2 regions of the Streptomyces sp. NPDC060209 genome follow, and region 1 is predicted to be linked to the other one. Evidence: riboswitches for the same ligand, from Rfam matches in the RefSeq annotation. Region 1 holds a riboswitch; the other holds the start of a gene.
The links. A riboswitch is a leader RNA that binds a small molecule or an ion and turns the genes downstream of it on or off. The one in region 1 is predicted to bind glycine.

Region 2: another riboswitch for glycine. It lies ahead of gcvT (glycine cleavage system aminomethyltransferase GcvT); the one in region 1 lies ahead of gcvP (aminomethyl-transferring glycine dehydrogenase).

What each region holds. Positions count from the first base shown of each region.
Region 1 covers NZ_JBHWZS010000098.1:1,411-9,059, forward strand. The annotation lists gene ACFWFI_RS20050 (MerR family transcriptional regulator) at 81-698, shown strand; gene ACFWFI_RS20055 (DNA polymerase IV) at 774-2,234, shown strand; gene ACFWFI_RS20060 (PRC-barrel domain-containing protein) at 2,159-2,527, opposite strand; glycine riboswitch at 2,661-2,756, shown strand; gene gcvP (aminomethyl-transferring glycine dehydrogenase) at 2,950-5,835, shown strand; gene ACFWFI_RS20070 (DUF5999 family protein) at 5,906-6,112, opposite strand; gene ACFWFI_RS20075 (hypothetical protein) at 6,401-7,006, opposite strand; gene ACFWFI_RS20080 (glutamate-cysteine ligase family protein) at 7,499-7,649, shown strand, end outside.
Region 2 covers NZ_JBHWZS010000059.1:27,263-34,911, forward strand. The annotation lists gene ACFWFI_RS14525 (ABC transporter substrate-binding protein) at 1-759, opposite strand, end outside; gene ACFWFI_RS14530 (ABC transporter permease) at 804-1,796, opposite strand; gene ACFWFI_RS14535 (enhanced serine sensitivity protein SseB C-terminal domain-containing protein) at 2,153-2,905, opposite strand; gene ACFWFI_RS14540 (enhanced serine sensitivity protein SseB) at 3,175-3,951, opposite strand; gene ACFWFI_RS14545 (AAA family ATPase) at 4,156-4,845, opposite strand; glycine riboswitch at 5,019-5,116, shown strand; gene gcvT (glycine cleavage system aminomethyltransferase GcvT) at 5,283-6,410, shown strand; gene gcvH (glycine cleavage system protein GcvH) at 6,501-6,878, shown strand; gene glyA (serine hydroxymethyltransferase) at 6,897-7,649, shown strand, end outside.

The sequences.
Region 1 (7,649 bases):
GCGTGCCGAGTGTGGCGATCGTTGACGCACCCCTGGTGACTGCCTACCTTCGAGGTGGCAGGTCAAGGACGGAGGTCGGCGTGAGAAGCAGCGGCGACGGTACGGCTGCGGGTGGGCCGTACCGGCAGCACGGCAGTGCGGCCGACCACTCCATCAGACAGCCGGTTCAGCCGGCGGTGGTGGCAGCGGACGGTGTGGCAGTGGCAGGGGATATCGGCTATCGGGGGCCGACAGCGTGCGCAGCGGCCGGGATCACCTATCGACAGCTCGACTACTGGGCGCGTACGGGGCTCGTGGAGCCGAGCGTGCGTCCGGCGTACGGGTCGGGGACACAGCGTCTCTACAGTTTCCGGGACGTGGTTCTCCTCAAGATCGTCAAGCGCTTCCTGGACACGGGTGTCGCTCTGCAGAACATCCGCACCACCGTTCAGCACCTCAGGGCCCGAGGATTCACGGATCTCGAGCGGATGACCCTGATGAGCGACGGGGCGACGGTCTACGAGTGCTCCTCACCCGACGAGGTCGTGAAGCTGCTCCAGGGGGGCCAGGGGGTCTTCGGCATCGCCGTCGGTGTGGTCTGGCGGGATGTCGACGCGGCGCTGTCCCAGCTCCACGGGGAGCGTGTCGACACCGGGGAGACCCTGATCGGGCACAACCCCGCCGATGAACTGGCGAGGCGGCGCAACCGCGCGGGCTGAGCCTCCGGGGCGGGACGGCGCGACGCGTGTGCCGGGTGGGGCGGTTGTCAGTGGCGTAGGGCAGCATCGGTCCATGTGAGAGCCGCGCCCACCATCCTGCATCTGGACATGGATGCCTTCTACGCCTCTGCGGAGCAGGCGGCGAAGCCCAGCCTGCGTGGCAAGCCGGTTGTGGTGGGCGGTCTGGGGATGCGCGGCGTGGTCGCCACCGCGTCGTACGAGGCACGGCGCCTGGGCGTGCATTCGGCGATGCCGATGGCGCAGGCCAGGCGGCTCGCGCCCAACGCGGCGTATCTCGTCCCGCGTTTCGCGCTCTACCGGACGGTGAGCGATCAGGTGATGGAACTGCTCGGACGGCTGTCACCGCTCGTCGAGCCGCTCAGTCTGGACGAGGCGTTCGTCGATCTGGAAGCCGGTGGGGTCGCCGACGACTCGGTGTCCGCCCGTGCGATCGGTGAACAGTTGCGCACCGTGATCAGGGCTGTCACCGGACTCAGTGGTTCCGTCGGCCTCGCCGGCTCCAAGATGCTGGCCAAGATCGCCTCCGAGGAGGCGAAACCGGACGGGCTGCTGCTGATCGAGCCCGGCACCGAGCGTGAGCTCCTGGCCCCCATGTCCGTGCGCATCCTCCCGGGTGTGGGGCCGGCCACCGGCGACCATCTCCGGCGCGCCGGCATGACCGTCGTCAGCCACCTGGCGGAGGCGGGTGAGGCGGAGCTGGTGCGGCTCCTGGGCAAGGCGCACGGCGTCGCGCTCAACCGCATGGCGCGGGGCTACGACGACCGTCCCGTCGTCGCCGAGAGGGACGCCAAGTCCGTGTCGGTGGAGGACACCTTCGACGTGGACCTGCACGACCGCGTGCGCGTCAGGACGGAGGTGGAGCGGCTCGCGGCCCGGTGCGTACAGCGGCTGCGAGGTGCGGGGCGGTCCGGGCGCACGGTCGTCCTCAAGGTGCGCCGCTACGACTTCTCGACGCTCACCAGGTCCGAGACCCTGCGCGGCCCCACCGACGACCCCACGGTGGTCAGGGAGGCCGCTGCGCGGCTTCTGGAGGCCGTGGACACGACCGGCGGTGTACGGCTGCTCGGAGTCGGTGTCACGGGGCTGGCGGACTTCACGCAGGAGGATCTCTTCGCGCAGGCCGCCGACGCGGAGCACGCCGCCGAGGAGTCCGCGGCCGCCGACGCCGCCCCGGACGAGCGGGACGGCGCGGCGGAGACAGCGGAGGGGGAGGATGCCCGGGAGAGCGAGGAGCGGCTGGCCGCCCGGCGGTGGCCGGCCGGACACGACGTACGGCACGACGTGCACGGGCACGGCTGGGTGCAGGGGAGCGGTGTCGGCCGTGTCACCGTGCGCTTCGAGGAGCCGTGGACGCCGCCCGGCCGGGTGCGTACGTTCCGCATCGACGACCCGGAGCTGCAGCCGGCCGATCCGCTTCCCCTGGTGCGGGACCCGGAGGACTACTCCTCCTGGCCCGCCAGCCTGCCGAAGTCCCTGTCGGGACCTCCGTCGGAGGGAGAGGCGTCCAGCCCGTAATGGCGGTAGAGCTGCAGTTCCTGCTCGGGAGACAGATGGCGGCCCACGCCGAAGTCGGGCGCGTCCTTGATCAGGGTCCGGTCGAAGGGAATCAGCAGGGCGCCGTCGACGAATTCGCTCGGCTCCAGCGGGACGAACGCGTCCCTGGTGAAGAGACCCGTGCGTACGGCGGCCCATTCAGGCACCCCGGTGGCGTCGTCGAGGTAGACCTCGTCCACCGTTCCGATCTTGGCACCTTGACGGTCGAAGGCCTTGCGGCCGATCAGGCTGCGCGGATCGATGTCGGTCTGCACGGTGCCTCCCACTGGTCACAACTGCATCAGGTGGTCGCGGCTGCTCCACAGGCTCTACGAAAGGCCACATCCGGGCCGTCGGCCACTCGAGACGGCGCCCGCCGACCCCGCTGGTAGGCTGGAACACGGCTGCTGACCCTGTGCGGGAGAGTCCTCCGGAGCGATCCGGGGGCGCCGAAGGAGCAACTCCTCCCCGGAATCTCTCAGGCCCCCGTACCGCACGGACGAGGTCACTCTGGAAAGCAGGGCGGGATCCGTACGGCGCGTGCCGCGACGGACACCGCCCTCACCGACGGTGAAAGCCGGTATGCCTCAGGGCGTGCCGGTGAAGCTCTCAGGTCGAGATGACAGATGGGGAGGCCGTTCGGGCAGCCACGCCGTGGCGCCCCTCGCAGGTCGTGGCAGACCAGGAGGCCTCCATCATGACCCCCCGTCGCACTCCGCTCTCCCAGCTGGAGCAGGGCATCCCCTTCGAGCAGCGCCACATCGGGCCCGATGCCGAGGCACAGGCGAAGATGCTCGCCCAGGTCGGCTACGGCTCCCTCGACGAGCTCACCGCCGCCGCGGTGCCCGACGTGATCAAGAGTGCCGAGGCGCTGAACCTCCCCGAGGCGCGTACCGAGGCCGAGGTCCTTGCCGAGCTGCGCAGCCTCGCCGACCGCAACCAGGTGCTCGCACCGATGATCGGTCTCGGCTACTACGGCACGTTCACCCCGCCGGTGATCCTGCGCAACGTCATGGAGAACCCCGCCTGGTACACGGCCTACACGCCGTACCAGCCGGAGATCTCCCAGGGGCGGCTCGAGGCCCTCCTGAACTTCCAGACGATGGTCGCCGACCTCACCGGGCTGCCGACCTCGGGCGCCTCGCTCCTCGACGAGGGCACGGCCGCGGCCGAGGCCATGGCGCTGGCGCGACGGGTCGGCAAGGTGAAGGACGGCGTCTTCCTGGTCGACGCCGACACGCTGCCGCAGACCGTCGCGGTGATCGAGACCCGCGCCGAGCCGACCGGTGTCGAGGTCGTCGTCGCCGACCTCACCGAGGGCATCCCGGCGGAGATCGCCGAGCGCGGCGTCTTCGGTGTGCTGCTCCAGTACCCGGGCGCCTCCGGTGCCGTCCGCGACATCAAGCCGGTCATCGAGCAGGCGCACGAACTGGGCGCGATCGTGTCCGTCGCCGCCGACCTGCTGGCTCTGACCCTGCTCACCTCCCCGGGCGAACTCGGCGCGGACATCGCTGTGGGCACCACGCAGCGCTTCGGTGTCCCGATGGGCTTCGGCGGGCCGCACGCCGGCTTCATGGCCGTACGCGAGAAGTTCGCCCGCAGCCTGCCCGGCCGCCTCGTCGGTGTCTCCGTCGACGCGGACGGCGACAGGGCTTACCGTCTGGCACTGCAGACCCGCGAGCAGCACATCCGCCGTGAGAAGGCCACCAGCAACATCTGTACCGCTCAGGTGCTGCTCGCCGTCATGGCCGGCATGTACGCCGTCTACCACGGCCCCGAGGGGCTGCGGACGATCGCCCGGCGCACCCACCGGTTCGCCGCCATCCTGGCCGAGGGGCTGCGGGCCGCCGGAACCGAGGTCGTGCACGACGCGTACTTCGACACCCTCACCGTCCGCGTGCCGGGCGGGGCGTCCGACGTGGTCGCCGCCGCGCGTGAGCGCGGGGTGAATCTGCGCCTCGTCGACGCCGACCGTGTCTCCGTCGCGTGTGACGAGACCACCACCCGGACCCGGATCGCCGCCGTCTGGGCGGCCTTCGGTGCCGGTGGCGACATCGAGGCGCTGGACGCCGAGACGGCCGACGCGCTGCCCGAGGGGCTGCTGCGCACCGACGCCGTCCTCACCCACCCGGTCTTCCACCAGCACCGCTCCGAGACGGCGATGCTGCGCTACCTGCGCAAGCTCGCCGACCGTGACTACGCGCTGGACCGCGGCATGATCCCGCTCGGCTCCTGCACCATGAAGCTCAACGCGACCGCCGAGATGGAGTCGATCACCTGGCCCGAGTTCGGTGCGCTGCATCCCTTCGCGCCGGCCGAGCAGGCACAGGGCTTCCTCACCCTCATCCGCGAGCTGGAGGAGCGTCTCGCCGAGGTCACCGGCTACGACGCCGTCTCCATCCAGCCCAACGCCGGCTCGCAGGGCGAGTTCGCGGGGCTGCTGGCCGTTCGCGCGTACCACCGCGCCAACGGGGATCACGGGCGCACCGTCTGCCTCATCCCGTCCTCCGCGCACGGCACCAACGCCGCGAGCGCCGTCATGGCCGGCATGAAGGTCGTCGTGGTGAAGACCGCCGACGACGGCGAGGTCGACATAGAGGATCTGCGGGCCAAGATCGCGAAGCACCGCGACGAGCTCGCCGTCCTCATGATCACCTACCCCTCCACGCACGGCGTCTTCGAGGAGCACGTCGCCGACATCTGCGGCGAGGTGCACGACGCCGGTGGCCAGGTGTACGTGGACGGCGCCAACCTCAACGCGCTGGTCGGTCTCGCCAAGCCGGGCCATTTCGGCGGAGACGTCTCCCACCTGAACCTGCACAAGACCTTCTGCATCCCGCACGGCGGCGGCGGCCCGGGCGTCGGTCCGGTCGGGGTGCGCGCCCACCTGGCGCCGTATCTCCCCAACCACCCCCTCCAGCCCGCGGCGGGCCCGGAGACCGGTGTCGGCCCGATCTCGGCCGCTCCGTGGGGATCGGCAGGCATCCTGCCGATCTCGTGGGCGTACGTACGCCTCATGGGGGGCGAGGGTCTGAAGCGTGCGACGCAGGTCGCCGTACTCGCGGCCAACTACATCGCCAAGCGGCTCGAACCGCACTTCCCGGTCCTGTACAACGGCCCGGCCGGTCTGGTCGCGCACGAGTGCATCGTCGACCTGCGGCCGATCTCCAAGGCGACCGGCGTCAGTATCGACGACATCGCCAAGCGGCTGATCGACTACGGGTTCCACTCGCCGACCATGTCGTTCCCGGTGGCCGGGACGCTGATGATCGAACCGACGGAGAGCGAGGACCTTGCCGAGCTCGACCGTTTCTGCGACACGATGATCGCCATCCGCGGCGAGATCGAGAAGGTCGCCTCGGGTGAGTGGAGCGCGGACGACAACCCGCTGCGCAACGCCCCGCACACGGCCGCGGCGCTCGGTGGGGAGTGGAAGCACGCCTACACCCGCGAGGAGGCGGTCTTCCCGTCCGGCGTCACGCCCTCGGACAAGTACTGGCCGCCGGTGCGCCGGATCGACGGTGCGTTCGGCGACCGCAACCTGGTCTGCTCCTGCCCGCCGCTGGATGCCTACGACCAGTAGGAACGCGGACACGCGTCGGGGCCGGTGCGGAGACTTCTCCGGGCCGGCCCCAGTGTTCTGTCCGCCGCGGTCAGGCGGCTTTCATCACCTGGCCGCTCTTGAGCGGTCGGTGCGGGGCGATGATCTGCCCGTCCGGGAGCAGCTCGCCGGTGTCCTCGAAGAGCAGGACGCCGTTGCACAGCAGGCTCCAGCCCTGTTCCGGGTGGTGAGCCATCAGGCGTGCGGCTTCACGGTCGTTGGAGTCAGCGGTCGGGCAGGGTGGCTGGTGCTGGCACATGAGTGGGTTCTTTCGCTGCGTCGATTCGAGTGTCCTGCGGCTGGACGAGGTGTTCATGGCCGCCCCCGTATCAAGTCGGTCCGGTCCCAGTGTTGCCCTACGGGCGTCTCTCCGCAGGGATTTCGCGGCAGCTGCTGTTCTCCTCCCATGACGCATCACCCGGCCGGACGGTTCAACGCAACTGCACTGTCCGTTCGGATGGTTCGGGGTGACCTGACCGGACTAGTCCGGACGGGTACGGACGCGCCCCCGCCGAGCGGCTCGGTGGGGGCGCGTGAGGAAGGAGGGTCAGGCGGGCGACCCGAGAAGGCCGGGAAGGTCCGGAAGAGGGGCCGGGCTGACCCGCAGTGTCATGACCGGGAGCAGGTCCGCGACCCGGTGCGGGCGGTGGGCCGTGATTCCCGGAGGAGCGGGTGCCAGGGGCACCAGTACATCCGTCGGTGCGAGTGCGCCGGCGCCGGCGTCGGCCTCGATGTCGTGGTGCAGCCACAGCGTGAACATGTACAGCTCGGGCACCGACAGCAGACGCGGCTGGTAGTGCGTCGTCGTCGACTCCGCCTGGCGTACGGCGAGTTCGGTGGACACGATGTAAGGGCCCTCGAAGAAGTGCGAGAAGGTCCAGCCGTCGGCAGTGAGCATGGTGTCCGCTGCGGCGACGGCGCGCTCGCCGCTGCGGATCAGGAAGCGCCAGCCGGCGAGGCGAGTGCGCGGTGCCGCCTCGTTCGGCACGATCCGGTCCAGTACGTGGACGGGAAGCGGGAGTTCGGGGCTCAGCGATCCCTGGACGGACCGGAGAGCGGGCGTATGGGCCTCGCGGACTGCGGTGGGAGAACCGAGTGCCGCGAGAACGCTGCGCAGTGCGGGCGCTGGGGCCGGGGAAACATGCAGCGGCATAGTGGGTCGCCTCTCACTTCGGAGACACGGTGATGCGTGGGCGGGTGCAGACGGCGCTGTCGGCGTGCGGGGCCAGAGGAAGGCCGGTGACGGGGCGGACGGGCCGATGCGTCAACTCTCTGCCTCGTTCGCAGAGTTTATACGACAAATGTTCACACGATGTTTCGGCTAGCCGTCCCGCGTATTGCCCGCAAGGTGGATTTGAGCCTTTGAATTGCGCGGTTTCTGTGGATTCGGGCCGCTCCCGGCCCCCGTCGCCAGGTACTTTCCCGTTGCGGCGGTAGGCTGAAACTCATCGGCGTTTCCGCCGTGCACGTCGACCGTGCAAACTGCATATGCCCCATGCCTTCGGAATGTGCCTCCGGCTTCGGTCAACAGACTACTGGGTGCCCGTGGGTCGTGGGGGCGTTACGGATCATCTCGTCGGGGCATTATCGATCGTGATACGAGCGGCCTGTGCCGCGGGCCGCCCACTCGAGGAGGGACCCTTCGATGGGCGAGAAGATCGTGGCGGGTGCCTTTGCCCCGTCCGATCGGCAGGCGTACCGCGAGAAGCTCACCCAGTGCCTGGCGGGGCTGGAGAGGCTCCTGTCGGAGCGGAGGTTCGACCGTCCCAGGAATCTCATGGGGCTGGAGATCGAGC
Region 2 (7,649 bases), on a different contig from region 1:
CGTCGCGCCCTTGCTCTCGTCGTACGCCGAGAACTTGTACGGGCCCGAGGAGACCATCTTCTGGACGTAGCTCGCGCCCGTGTCGGCCTTCTGCGGGACCGGGGCGGTCTGCGAGAAGGCGGCGAGGTAGTCCATGTCCGCGAACGGCTTGCTGAGCTTGAAGACGATCGTGTAGTCGTCCGGCGTCTCGATGGACTTGAGGCCCTCGGCCGACTTGTCCTTGTACGGACCCTTGTACTTGTCGCCGCCCTCGAGGTAGGCCTTGAAGTACGTCGGGCCGTTGGACAGGGCCTCCGGCGCGAAGTTGGAGCGCTCGACGGCGTACTTGACGTCCTTCGAGGTGACCTCGGTGCCGTCCTCGTACTTCACGCCCTTGCGGAGCGTGTACGTCCAGGTCTTGGCGTCCGCGCTGGCCTTGCCGAGGCCGGTGGCGAGGTCGGGAACGACCTCCAGGCTCTCCTTGCCGGCGGCCGGCTTGAAGGTCACCAGCGAACGGCCGTACAGGCGGGAGAAGTTCTGCACCCAGCCGTAGTACGTGTTGCCGGGGTCCAGGGAGTCCGGGCCACTCGCGTGCTCCAGAGTGACCGTCCCCCCCTTCTTGTCGGTCTGGTTGACGATGCTGGTCAGGCCCGCATCAGCCTTGACGTTGCCCCCACCGCCGTTGCTGTCACCGCCCGAATCGCTGCTGCTGCACGCCGATGCGCCGAGCGACACCGCCACGGCCACGGCTATGGCCGCTGCTGTCTTTCTGTTCTGCATGCTGAGGAAAGCCCCCTCGCTAGTCCGGTGCGGCACTGCCGCGATTACTTGCCACGAGGGTCGAGTGCGTCACGCAGCCCGTCCCCCAGCAGATTGAAGGCCAGCACGGTGATGAAGATCGCCATGCCGGGGATGACCATGAACATCGGGTCCACCTCGTAGAGGTCGACCGCCTGCGTGAGCATGCCGCCCCAGGACGCCTGCGGCGGCGCGATACCGACGCCGAGGAAGGACAGGGATGCCTCGAAGAGGATGTTCGTGGGGATCAGCAGCGTCGCGTACACGAGGATCGGCGCGATCAGGTTCGGCAGCAGCTCGCGGAAGAGGATGAACGGGCCGCGCGCACCGAGCGACTTGGCGGCCTCGACGAACTCCCGCTCGCGCAGCGACAGGGTCTGCGCACGGACGATACGGCCGATGTAGGGCCAGCTGAAGAAGCCGATCACGAAGATCAGGACCGCGATCCGCAGCGTGAGCCCTTCCATCCCGAAGGCGTTGCCCTGCAGGGAGGCGGAGATGGAGATCGCGAAGAGCAGCAGCGGGAAGGCGAGGAAGGTGTCCATCAGGCGGCTGATGAAGCTGTCCACCCAGCCGCCGTAGAACCCGGCCACGACGCCCATGACGACGCCGATGACGACGGAGAGCAGCGTGGAGCCGACGGCGACCACGAGGGAGACCCAGGAGCCTTCGAGGATGCGCGCCAGGATGTCGCGTCCGGTCTGCGGTTCGACTCCGAGGGGATGGTCCCAGCTGATGCCGCCGAGGGCGCCCTTGGGGGCCAGCATGACGGGGTCGACCAGACTCTGGTTGAACGCGTCGGGGTCGAGCCCGAGGAGCGACTGCAGCGGCTTGGACAGCACCGCGGTGAGGATCAGCAGCACGACAACGATGCCACCGGCCATCGCGGCCTTGTCCCGCTTGAAGCGCATCCAGGCGATGCGGCCGAGCGAACGGCCCTCGATCTCCTTGCGCCCGGCGCCTTCCAGCACCGTTTCGGGCCGCACGTCCGCCCCGGTGGTCTCGATCGGTGCCGTCATTGCGCTGGAGACCCCTCTCGGCCGACGGTGGCCGGCCTGTGACCGCCGCTGTAGCGGCTCTAACAAAACATGACAGATGTGATCGCACACGACCGAACTGACCCTGTTTGAAAGAGGGGTTCGCCGGGCATGGAGCACCTGCTGTAGGGAGTCTTCAACCACTTTGCGATCACCCGCCAGACCTGACGGGGAATGTTTGCTCAAACGTGATGCTGCCAAAGGGCTTCCGTTATCCGGACAGCCATGCTTCCTGAGCGGACCTCTCGGCCACTAATCCGCTATAGCGGACATGACGCCCAACAGCACCGAACAGGGCATCAATTGGCCCTGAGGTTCAGGTGCTTCCCGACGCTTTCTCAGTACGCGTGGGGGGCCGGGCCGGTGGTCGGCGGGTAGCCGTAGCCGGGAACCGCGGGAGCCGGGGCGTGCGCCTCGCGGTCGTAGAAGGGCCTGGAGTTGGCGTTCAGCCACATCGCGACGGGGTCGTACTCGTCGGACAGCGAGACCGTGGAGACGGGCAGCCCGTCGGGGACCACCCCGATCGACTGCTGCATCATCGCGCGGACCGCGTCGACGGACGGCCTGCCGGTGTCGTAGAGGTCGAGCCCGATCGCGAGGTACGGGACGCCGAGCGCGGGCTGCACCCAGGCGCGGCGCAGCGCGCGGACGGCGGGGGTGCGGTGGGCGTTCTGCGACAGCAGGGCGTAGAACTGCGGGATCTCGATGGCGGGTTCGGAGAGCCGCAGCGGCCCGGCGGGCATCCGGTCGAGGCCGGTGGCGATGCGACGCAGGTCCAGCCAGGGGATGCCGACACCGCCGCCGGGGGCGTGCGGGTTGAGCCAGATACCCCAGCGGTCGGGGAAGAGGGCGCGGGCGATGTCGCGGCCGGTGGTCACCTCGTGGGCCCTGTTCCAGCCGCTGGCCGAGAGCTCCTGGGCGGAGGTCACGCACGGGGCGTAACCCTGGCCGTCGACCTCCATGTTGCCGTACTGGGCGTCGGGGGAGCCCGCCGTGCCGTGCCAGAGCAGCATCCAGACCTGGCCGTCCGCCAGGGACCGCAGCAGCGCCTCGTACGCGTCGAGGCGCCCCGGGGTCACTTGGCGAAGCATGTGCTCGACCTGTCCCCAAGCGCTCGACTCCTCCCCCACTCTCGACTTCGCTCGAGTGGGGGGACCCCCATGAGCAGGGGATACCCCATCGGCCGCCCCCATGCCTGACGCACTCACCCTGGGTCCCGCCCCTCTTCGATCCGCTGTTCCGCATGCTTCACGGTGCTGTGGTGCCACTCCCGGGCACACGGGGCGGCCTCGTCATCCAACCAGCTTATGCGCCGCCCCTGACACCGGCTTGACGCCACGTAGCAGGAGGAGCTCCGCTCTCAGTACCCGTCGCGCCGGTAGAACGGGCGGACCTTCTCCAGCATCCAGTCGCCGACCGGGTCCTGCGTCACGTCGAGCAGGACCAGATTGACCGGCCACGGCACCTGGACCCGGCCCAGCGCGCGGCCCAGGGCGTCCAGCGGGGCGCTCTGGGCCGCGGCCTCCCGGACGGCGAACTCGACGCCGACGAAGAGGGCGGGGGTGTCGCCCTCGATGCTGGCCAGCGCCCGGCGCGCGGTGCTCACCACTCCGGTCTCCTGGAATTCGGCGGACACCGCGGAGAGGAAGTCGACGGGGTCCTCCTTCCAGTCCGGCTCGTACAGCCGCACCCGGCCGCCGCTCGCGGGACCGTCCAGCGGGGTGCGCCCGGCCCGGCAGAGCTCGGCGACGGCGGGGGGCGGCAGGGGCACCCCGACGACGCCGCCCGGGTTGACGGCTATCCCGAGCTGCGGGGGCAGTCCACGGGCGAACTCGCGTGCGGGCGCCACGGTGAAGGAGAGATGGGGGCCGACGCACTGGAGGAACTGCGCCTCGGAGCTGAACACGGGGACGTACGCGCCGCCGTCGATGTCGACCGTCGGCAGGTCGAGGTCGGTGCTGCCGGGCCCGCCGCCGTTCGGCAGGGGCACCCAGACATGGCTGCGGCCGAGCACCTCGACCAGCCGCCCCCCTGCCCCGGGCACGCCGAGCGAGGCACTGAGCACTTCTTCGAACTCGTTGGCCGGCCATCCCTGCGACGGATAGGACGGGGCCTGGGCCTGAGCCGGAATGTCCACGGTGTCTGTGTCCCTTTCTCGCCATGCTGTGCGGCTGAAACCTTAGACCGGCTCGCGCCACGAAGGCAGCGCCGCAGGCAGGAGCGGCCTCCGGGCCCACCGCACCGTCCAGATTCCGGACAGCCCCCCGGAGGGGCGCGAACTGTGCGTATGCGAACGGTGACGCCCCCAGGACCTCTCGCCGCCTGCGCGACCCGTGCGGGACTACTCCTGCCGGAGCCGCGCCTCCGGGAAGGAGATCCGGGCGATCGCCGCCGCCGTCTCCCGGTCGAGCAGCACCGCCGAGGCACACCCCGGCGGCAGCAGACCGCTCTCGGTGTCGCGCAGCAGCCGGCCGACCGCACGCCGGTGCCGGGCGAAGGCGTAGCCGGACACTCCCCGCCCCCGCTCCCGCTGCCCCTGCCTGGCCACCCGCGGGGTGACATCGAGCAGGACGAGATGGAGGGTGCTGCCCCGGCGCCCGGCCTCACGCGCCAGCCAGCGCCGCACCCAGGCCTGCGTACCGCAGTCGTGCACGACCACCGATCCGCCCGAGCGCAGGGCCCGCCACAGCCCCGCGTAGTGCGCGGCGCGCACCAGGGGGCGGTAGAGGGCGTACGGGAGCAAGGCGGGCAGAGCGGCCGCCCAGCGGTCCCTGGTGTCCTGGGAGTCGATCGCGTGTTCCTGGACCGCCCGCCGGATCAGCGTCGACTTCCCGCTGCCGGGCAGCCCCGAGACCACCACCACATCCCCCGCCGCGAAGTCCAGGCTGTGCGGCCCGCGGCCGCCCCGGCCCCGCAGATCACGCACCACCGGCGCGTGCCCGTCCGTCAGCTCCCGGGCGGGCACGCCCGGCTGCTGGGGCATCGCACCGCGTGCCGCCCCCGCGGTGGTCGCGTAGCGCTGCAACGTCATCGCCTTCCCCCTGCCGAGTCACCCACTGACCTGCCCAAGAAGTGTAAAGAAAAGGTAATGCGGCACAACCGCTTCCGACCGCACGTGTCGGAACCGGCACCCGTGCGGACCGGGACGCCCCACTCTCCCCCAATGCGTGCGATGATGACCCCGCCAACTGCATACCGGCCGTTTGAATCCGCGCGGGAGAGTCCCGGTCACTGTGTGCGCCGGGCGCCGAAGGAGCAAGTTCCTCCCTTGAATCTCTCAGGCCCCGTACCGCGTGGATGAGGCAGATCTGAAAAGCGGGCCGCTGCGCGGCCCCACCCAAGGTGCAAGCCGAGCGTGAAGGGGACGACCCTTCAGGACCCTTTCAGGGGCTCTCGGCGAACCTCTCAGGTTCCGATGACAGATGGGGAGGGAACCACCCCCTGTCGTCATGCCCTGGAGCCATGTCCATGAGCACTGCCCCGAGCGCCGCCCCCCGTCTCACCGCCCTCGATGCCCTGCATCGGTCCCTGGGCGCGACCATGACCGACTTCGCCGGCTGGGACATGCCGCTGCGCTACGCCAGCGAGCGCGACGAGCACAACGCCGTCCGCACCCGGGCCGGACTCTTCGACCTGTCGCACATGGGCGAGATCACCGTCACCGGTCCGCAGGCGGCGGCCTTCCTGAGCTACGCGCTGGTCGGCAACATCGCCACCGTCGGTGTCGGCCGGGCCCGCTACACGATGATCGTCGCGGAGGACGGCGGGATCCTGGACGACCTGATCGTCTACCGCCTGGCCGACACCGGGTATCTGGTCGTCGCCAACGCGGGCAACGCCCAGCTGGTCCTGGACACCCTCACCGAGCGCGCGGCGGGCTTCGACACCGAGGTGCGGGACGACCGCGACGCGTACGCGCTGCTCGCGGTACAGGGACCCGACTCCCCCGCCGTACTGAAGTCGGTCACGGACGCCGACCTGGACGGACTGAAGTACTACGCCGGACTCCCCGGGACGGTCGCCGGTGTCCCCGCGCTCATCGCCCGTACCGGCTACACCGGCGAGGACGGCTTCGAGCTCTTCGTGGCCCCCGAGCACGCCGAGCAGCTGTGGAGTGCCCTCACCGAGGCCGGTGCGCCGTACGGGCTGATCCCCTGCGGGCTCTCCTGCCGCGACACGCTCCGGCTGGAGGCGGGCATGCCGCTGTACGGCCACGAACTGACCACCGCGCTGACGCCCTTCGACGCGGGCCTGGGCAGGGTCGTGAAGTTCGAGAAGGAGGGCGACTTCGTCGGCCGCGAGGCGCTGTCCGCCGCGGCCGCCCGCGCGGAGACCGCCCCGCCCCGCAAGCTCGTCGGCCTGATTGCCGAGGGCCGCCGGGTGCCGCGAGCCGGTTACCCCGTCGTGGCCGGCGGGAAGGTCGTCGGCGAGGTCACCTCCGGTGCCCCCTCACCCACCCTGGGCAAGCCGATCGCCATGGCCTACGTTGACGCGGCGCACGCCGCGCCCGGCACCGAGGGTGTCGGGGTCGACATCCGGGGCACGCACGAGCCGTACGAGGTCGTGGCGCTGCCCTTCTACAAGCGCCGTAAGTGACACAGAGCACCGCGCACGTGACGCATTCGTGTCTCACACCGTAAGACCACCGTTCATCAGCACTCCCCCGCGTACAGGAGAATTCAGGTCATGAGCAACCCCCAGCAGCTGCGGTACAGCAAGGAGCACGAGTGGCTGTCGGCCCTCGAGGACGGCGTGGCCACGGTCGGAATCACCGAGTACGCGGCCAACGCGCTCGGTGACGTCGTCTACGCCCAGCTCCCGGAGGTCGGTGACACGGTGACCGCGGGCGAGACCTGCGGTGAGCTGGAGTCGACCAAGTCGGTCAGCGACCTGTACTCGCCGGTGACCGGCGAGGTGACCGCGGCCAACCAGGACGTCGTGGACGACCCGTCGCTGGTGAACTCCGCTCCCTTCGAGGGCGGCTGGCTGTTCAAGGTGCGCGTCGCGGAGGAGCCGAAGGACCTTCTCTCCGCCGACGAGTACACCGCGTTCTCCGGCAACTGAGACCTTAGGGACCCACTGATGTCGCTTCTCAACTCCTCCCTCCACGAGCTGGACCCGGACGTCGCCGCCGCCGTCGACGCCGAGCTCCACCGCCAGCAGTCCACCCTCGAGATGATCGCCTCGGAGAACTTCGCTCCGGTCGCGGTCATGGAGGCGCAGGGCTCCGTCCTCACCAACAAGTACGCCGAGGGCTACCCCGGCCGCCGCTACTACGGTGGCTGCGAGCACGTCGACGTGGTCGAGCAGATCGCGATCGACCGCATCAAGGCGCTCTTCGGCGCCGAGGCCGCGAACGTCCAGCCGCACTCGGGTGCGCAGGCCAACGCCGCCGCGATGTTCGCCCTGCTGAAGCCGGGCGACACGATCATGGGCCTGAACCTGGCCCACGGCGGTCACCTGACCCACGGCATGAAGATCAACTTCTCCGGCAAGCTCTACAACGTGGTCCCGTACCACGTCGACGACACCGGCGTCGTGGACATGGCCGAGGTCGAGCGCCTCGCCAAGGAGTCGAAGCCGAAGCTCATCGTGGCCGGCTGGTCCGCCTACCCCCGCCAGCTGGACTTCGCCGCCTTCCGCCGCATCGCGGACGAGGTCGGCGCGTACCTGATGGTCGACATGGCGCACTTCGCGGGCCTGGTCGCCGCGGGTCTGCACCCGAACCCGGTGCCGCACGCCCACGTCGTCACGACCACCACGCACAAGACCCTCGGCGGTCCTCGCGGTGGCGTGATCCTGTCGACGCAGGAGCTCGCCAAGAAGATCAACTCC